Regions from separate parts of the Oryzihumus sp. genome, predicted to be linked through region 2. Evidence: predicted binding sites of a transcription regulator. Region 2 holds the regulator's gene; each other region holds the start of a gene.
What was found. Region 2 encodes HrcA, which represses chaperone genes, less so after heat shock. Its sites were predicted from a motif close to TTNGCACTCGNNNNNNNCGAGTGCNAA; they were not measured.

Region 1 (2,259 bases), on a different contig from region 2:
TCGAGAGCGCCTCGCCGTCGATGTCCTCGGCGATGATCAGCAGCGGCTTGCCGGACTTGACGACCTTCTCCAGCACCGGGAGCAGGTCGGAGACCGCGGAGATCTTGCCCTGGTTGATGAGCACGTAGGCGTCCTCGAGGACGGCCTCCATGCGCTCGGCGTCGGTGACGAAGTAGGGCGAGATGTAGCCCTTGTCGAACTGCATGCCCTCGGTGAAGTCGAGCTCCATCGCGGTCGTGGAGGACTCCTCGACCGTGATGACGCCGTCCTTGCCGACCTTGTCGAACGCGTCGGCGATGAGGCCGCCGATGGTGGCGTCCTGCGCGGACAGCGTGGCGACCTGGGCGATCTCGTCCTTGCCCTCGACCTCGCGGGCCGTGTCGAGCAGGCGGGTGTTGACCGCCTCGACGGCCTTGTCGATGCCGCGCTTGAGGCCGGCCGGGGCCGCGCCCGCCGCAACGTTGCGCAGGCCCTCCTTGACCATGGCCTGGGCCAGCACGGTCGCGGTGGTCGTGCCGTCACCGGCGACGTCGTTGGTCTTGGTGGCGACCTCCTTGGCGAGCTGGGCGCCGAGGTTCTCGTAGGGGTCCTCGAGCTCCACCTCTCGGGCGATGGTCACGCCGTCGTTGGTGATGGTCGGGGCGCCCCACTTCTTGTCGATGACGACGTTGCGGCCCTTGGGGCCCAGCGTCACCTTGACGGCGTTCGCGAGGGCGTCCACACCGCGCTCGAGCGCCTTGCGTGCGGAGTCGTCGAACTCCAGCGTCTTGGCCATGAAGTGTGTCCTTCAGTCGTAAGGGTGGTTCAACGGACGTGCCCCGACGAGCACCTGGTGTCAGGCACGTCGCCGGGGCGCGTCATACGGAGCAGAAGCTCAGCTGGTGACAACCGCGAGGACGTCGCGGGCGGAGAGGATGAGGTACTCCTCGCCGGCGTACTTGACCTCGGTGCCGCCGTACTTGCTGTAGATGACCTTGTCACCCACGGCAACGTCGAGCGGGACGCGGTTGCCCTTGTCGTCGATGCGGCCGGGACCGATCGCCAGGACCTCGCCCTCCTGGGGCTTCTCCTTGGCGGTGTCCGGGATGACCAGACCGGAGGCCGTCGTCTGCTCGGCCTCGACGGACTTCACGACGATGCGGTCTTCGAGCGGCTTGATGGAAACCGACACGTGCTGACCTCCCCTTCGGGAATGTCGATGTGGACGTTTGGGTGGAACTGCTCGGGGTGCGGCCGTGCAGGCGTGTCGCCGTCGCGGGGGTCGACGCGCTCGCGGGTCGCGATTGGCACTTGCCGGAGGCGAGTGCCAATCAGAATCTAGGTCCGCGTTTAGCACTCGGTCAACTCGAGTGCCAGCGCCCGGATCCTGGCACGCGCCCGGCCGGGCATGGGGGAGGATGTGCGCCATGGACCTCGCGGCGGTGGAGAAGCTCGTCTCGGGCGAGGGCTGGGGCCTGCTGCAGTCGCTCCCACCGTATGACGAGTCCTCGGCGATGCAGCTCGGCCACCAGTTGCGCCTGGCCGGCTTCGACCCCGAGCTGGTCGCCGCCGCCCTCACCCAGTCACGGCTGCGGGCCCGGGCGCGGAGCAAGTTCGGTGAGTTCGCCAACGGGATGATGTTCACCGCCGACGGCCTGGAGCAGGCCACCCGCCTGGAGCTGGCCGCCCGGCACGCGTCGCGCTTCCGCGAGGCCGGGGTGGGGCACGTGCTGGACCTCGGCTGCGGCATCGGCTCCGACGCCATGGCCTTCGCCGGGCTGGACCTGGTCGTGACCGCCGTCGATGCCGACGAGGTCGCCGCCGCCATCGCCGGGGTCAACCTGCGGCACTGGCCGTCCGCGCGCACCCTCGTGGGCACGGTCGAGGACACCGAGCTGCCCACCGGTGACGCCGCCCGGCACGCCGGGGCCTGGCTGGACCCGGCCCGGCGCCTGCCCGGCGTGTCCGACGCGCGCGGGCGCACCCGGCGCGTGTTCAACCTGCAGGCCATCTCCCCCTCGTGGGACACCGTGCAAGAGGTGGCCCGGACCCTGCCGGCGACCGGAGCCAAGCTCAGCCCGGCGTTCCCGCATGCCGCCCTGCCGCCCGGCGCCGAGGCGCAGTGGACCTCCTTCGGCGGCGAGGTGCTCGAGTGCGCCGTGTGGTGGGGTCCGCTGGTCGAGCGGGCCGGACGCAGCGCCTTGCTGCTCGGGCCCGACGGGAGCGCGTCGACGGTGAGCCAGGCCGACGCCCCCGGGCCGACGCCGACCGCCGAGGGGC
Region 2 (2,259 bases):
GCGGGCGGACCGACTGCCACACGTCGACGTACGGGTGCCCCAGGATCTTCACGTATGGCGCGTAGCGGCTCAGCGCTCGCGCCTCCTGGACCAGCCGGCTCTCCTTGGTGCCAGGGACGAGGTGGTCCACCAGCACGCCCATGCGGCGGGTCGGGCCCGGGGCGAAGTCGCGGATCACGGCGGCGAGGTCGTCCACGCCCTCGAGCAGCTCGACGACGACGCCCTCGATGCGCAGGTCGTCGCCCCAGACCTTCTCGACCAGCTCGGCGTCGTGGCGGCCCTCGACGAAGATGCGCGAGCCCGAGGCGACGCGCGCCCTGGCCCCCGCCACCGCGCGGGACCCGCTCGCGGTGCGGGAGGCGGCGGCCCGGGCGGCCTCACCCGCGGCGCGGGCTGCGGCCGTCGGCGCGGTCAGCGTCACCGGGGACCCGTCGAGCAGGAAGCCCGGCCCCAGGGAGAAGCCCTTCGTCCGGCCGTGGCGGTCCTCGAGGTGGACCACGTGGACCCCGCCGGCCTTCTCGACGCGGACCACCGCGCCGCACCATCCGGTCTCCACGTCCTCGACCACGAGGCCGGCCTCGGCCTCCACCTCACGGGAGCGTCCGCCCCGCGGGGCACGCCAGTCGCCGGACAGGACATCAGCGCCGTATCGATCCGTCACGGCAGGCATCGTAGACTTGGCACTCACGAGGTTTGAGTGCCAGATTCGACCACCGAGACGCCAGGAGGTGGCATCAGTGAGTGAGGAACGACGGCTGGCCGTGCTGCGCGCCATCGTCCAGGACTACGTGCAGACCTCGGAGCCGGTGGGTTCCAAGGCGCTCCTGGAGCGGCACCAGCTCGGCGTGTCGGCCGCCACGGTGCGCAACGACATGGCCGCGCTGGAGGAGGAGGGGCTGATCTCGGCCCCGCACACCAGCGCCGGCCGGGTGCCCACCGACCTCGGCTACCGCGTGTTCGTCGACAAGCTGAGCACGGTCAAGCCGATGAGCCCGGCCGAGCGGGCCGCCATCGCGCAGTTCCTCGAGGGCGCGGTCGACCTCGACGACGTCGTCGACCGCACGGTCCGCCTGCTCGCCACGCTGACCCGCCAGGTGGCGGTCATGCAGTACCCCTCGCTCACCCGCAGCTCGGTGCGCCACGTCGAGCTGGTCCCGGTCGGCGCCCACCGCCTCATGGTGGTGCTCATCGTCAACACCGGCCGGGTCGAGCAGCGGGTCATCGAGTCCGCCCAAGACCTGGCCTCGCCCGACGGCGAGCGCCTGGTCGCCGAGATCCGCGCGCGCCTCAACGCCGACGCGGCGGGCAGGCCGCTGACCGAGGCCTCGGCGCAGCTGCAGTCGCTGCCCTCGCGCTTCGAGCCGGCCGACCGCGACGTGGTGCGCGCCGTCGTGCGGGCGCTCGACGACGCCCTGGTGGAGGAGCGCGAGGAGCGGGTGGTGCTGGCCGGCACGGCCAACCTGGCCCGCTTCGGCACCGACTTCCCGCTGACCATCGGGCCGGTGCTCGAGGCCCTGGAGGAGCACGTGGTGCTGCTCAAGCTCCTGGGCACGATGGGCTCCGACAGTGACGCGGTCGCGGTGCGGATCGGCCACGAGAACCCCCACCAGGGCCTGCAGGCCACGTCGGTGGTCAGCACCGGCTACGGCACCGGCCGCGACCTGGTCGCCGGCCTGGGCGTGCTCGGCCCGACCCGCATGGACTACCCGACCACCATGGCCTCGGTGCGGGCGGTCGCGCGATACGTCTCCGAGATCCTCGCCTCCTGAGCCCGCGACCCGAGCCCACCACCTGAGCCCACGACCCGAGCCCACCACCTGAGCCCAGCTCGACACCGACCCCTGACCGAGCCTGATACGCAATCCGGACAAGGACATTCGTGAACGACTATTACCAGGACCTCGGCGTCAGCCGCGACGCCTCGGCTGAGGACATCAAGCGCGCCTACCGGCGCCTGGCCCGCAAGCTGCACCCGGACGTCAACTCCGGCCCGGAGGCCGAGGACGAGTTCAAGCGCGTCTCGCAGGCCTACGACGTGCTCTCCGACCCCGAGAAGAAGCGCGCCTACGACATGGGCGCCGACCCCTACGGCGGCCAGGCCGGCGGCTTCGGCCAGGGCTTCTCCTTCAGCGACATCATGGACGCGTTCTTCGGCGGCGCCGCCGGGGGTGCGGCCCGCGGCCCGCGCTCGCGCAAGCGCCGCGGCCAGGACGCCCTGATCCGCCTCGAGATCGACCTGTCCCAGGCCGTCTTCGGTGC
Region 3 (2,259 bases), on a different contig from region 2:
ATCGCGGTCATGCCGACGACTGCCCACCCGGCCTGCTGGTGCCACTGGGACTCGGCCCGGGAGGAGAAGCGCGGCCCGTTGACGACGACCAGGGTCCCGGAGTCGGTGACGTCCTTGCCGGCCTCGCGGGCGACCCGGGCGACGGTCTCGCGCCCGCGCGGGCAGTAGGGGTCGGCGAACCCGACGTGCACCACCGGCCCGACCGTGTCGTAGACGGTGTGCTCCCGACCCCACGTGCGGTCGACGACCTGGTCGGGCACGACGATCGACCCGGGGCCGAGCTCGGGCTTGAGCGACCCGACGGCGCACGGCGCGAGCACCTGGCGCACCCCCACCGCACGCAGCGCCCAGAGGTTGGCCCGGTAGTTGACCTGGTGCGGCGGGAACCGGTGCCCCTGGCCGTGCCGGGCGATGAACGCGACCTGCCGGCCGGCCAGCGAGCCGACCACGACCTCGTCGCTCGGCTCGCCGAACGGGGTCTGGACGCGCACCCGCTCGGCGCCCTCGAGGAACTCGTAGAACCCGGACCCGCCGATGACGCCGATGTCGGCGCGCGGGCTGCCGGAGGTGGGGGAGGAAGTCATGCGGCGAGACTAGCCGCGCACGTCAGGCGCCCCGGTGGCCGTCGCGGGCCTGTGGATCGTGGGACGAACCGGTCCGGGGCCTGTGGACAGACCCCCCCGTATGCCGTGCGCTCCCGTTCGCGGGCCGGGCCGCCGGCGCGGCGCTCAGGCCGCGGAGCCCGCGCCCTTGGCGGACGAGCCCGAGGAGCTCGACGTGCTCGACGCCGACGAGGAGCCTGAGGGGGAGGCGCTCGACGAGGACGAGGAGTCCGAGGAGCTCGAGGACTCGCTCTTGGCCGAAGGCACGCTCGAGGAGGAGCCGGAGCGGGAGTCGGTGCGGTAGAAGCCCGAGCCCTTGAACACCACGCCGACGGCGTTGAAGAGCTTGCGCAGCCGCCCCTCGCACTGGGGGCATTCGGTCAGCGAGTCCTCGCTGAAGGACTGCACGACCTCGAAACGGTGATCGCACGCGGTGCACGCGTAGGCGTACGTCGGCACGGGTCCTCCTGATCAGCACTCTCGGGCATCGAGTGCCAGAAGTGTACGACGAAACGTCGCCAGCCCTTGACAAGCGAACAGACAGGTCTGTCTACTTGTCCGGCCGGGCACCACCGCCCGCCCCACTGCTGCGAAGGAAACAGACATGAAGATCGCCGTCCTCGGCACCGGCATGGTCGGTCAGGCCGTTGCCACCAGGCTCGCGGAGCTCGGCCACGACGTGACCATGGGCTCGCGCGACGCCGCCAACCCCAAGGCCACCGACTGGGCCGCCGGCCCGGGCCAGCGCACCGCCGCCACGTTCGCCGACGCCGCCGGCTCCGCCGAGCTGGTCGTCAACGCCACCGCCGGTGTCGCGACCCTCGAGGCCCTCGCCCTCGCGGGCGCGGACAACCTCGACGGCAAGGTGCTGCTCGACATCGCCAACCCCCTGGACTTCAGCAACGGCTTCCCGCCCTCGCTGTCGGTCGTCAACACCGACAGCCTCGGCGAGCAGATCCAGCGCGAGTTCCCCGGCGCGAAGGTGGTCAAGAGCCTCAACACCATGAACTGCGAGGTCATGGTCGACCCGGCCCGGGTCGGTGGTGGCGACCACGACGTGTTCGTCGCCGGTGACGACGCCGACGCCAAGGCCACCGTGACCGAGCTGCTGAAGGGCTTCGGCTGGGCCCCCGAGCACATCCACGACCTCGGCGGCATCGTCTCCGCCCGCGGCACCGAGATGTACCTGCCGCTGTGGCTGTCCCTCATGGGCTCGCTCGGCAGCGGCAACTTCAACATCAAGGTCGTGCGAGGCTGACGCCCATGAGTGCCGCCCGCGACCGCATCCTCGACACGGCCTTCCGGCTGTTCTACGCCCGCGGCGTCCGCTCGGTCGGGGTCGACACGATCATCGCGGAGTCGGCGGTCGCCAAGGCGACGCTCTACAAGCACTTCCCGGGCAAGGACGACCTCGTGCTCGCCTACCTCGACCGGGTCGACGCCGGCTGGCGCGGCTCGCTCGAGGCGGCGGCCGAGGCGGCCGGGCCCGACCCGCGGGACCGGCTCGTCGGCATGTTCGACGCCCTGACGGCGGCGTGCCGGCGGGACGGGTTCCACGGCTGCGCCTTCATCAACACGGCGGCGCAGTCCGAGTCGGGCACCGCGGTCCACGACCGCACCGTCCGCCACAAGGCGCAGGTGCGGGAGTGGGTGCAGG

Region 1: groES (co-chaperone GroES) is a predicted target of HrcA. The motif match lies at 1,330-1,356, and genes of this name have one in related genera.
Region 3: ACXVGS_RS13730 (FmdB family zinc ribbon protein) is a predicted target of HrcA. The motif match lies at 1,074-1,100, and genes of this name have one in related genera.

What each region holds. Positions count from the first base shown of each region.
Region 1 is NZ_JBTCWL010000033.1:16,831-19,089, forward strand. It holds gene groL (chaperonin GroEL) at 1-775, opposite strand, end outside; gene groES (co-chaperone GroES) at 875-1,171, opposite strand; gene ACXVGS_RS10315 (THUMP-like domain-containing protein) at 1,407-2,259, shown strand, end outside.
Region 2 is NZ_JBTCWL010000007.1:39,712-41,970, reverse strand. It holds gene ACXVGS_RS02965 (DUF3097 family protein) at 1-661, opposite strand, end outside; gene hrcA (heat-inducible transcriptional repressor HrcA) at 738-1,769, shown strand; gene dnaJ (molecular chaperone DnaJ) at 1,880-2,259, shown strand, end outside.
Region 3 is NZ_JBTCWL010000053.1:1,973-4,231, forward strand. It holds gene ACXVGS_RS13725 (S-methyl-5'-thioadenosine phosphorylase) at 1-584, opposite strand, end outside; gene ACXVGS_RS13730 (FmdB family zinc ribbon protein) at 729-1,061, opposite strand; gene ACXVGS_RS13735 (NADPH-dependent F420 reductase) at 1,207-1,860, shown strand; gene ACXVGS_RS13740 (TetR/AcrR family transcriptional regulator) at 1,866-2,259, shown strand, end outside.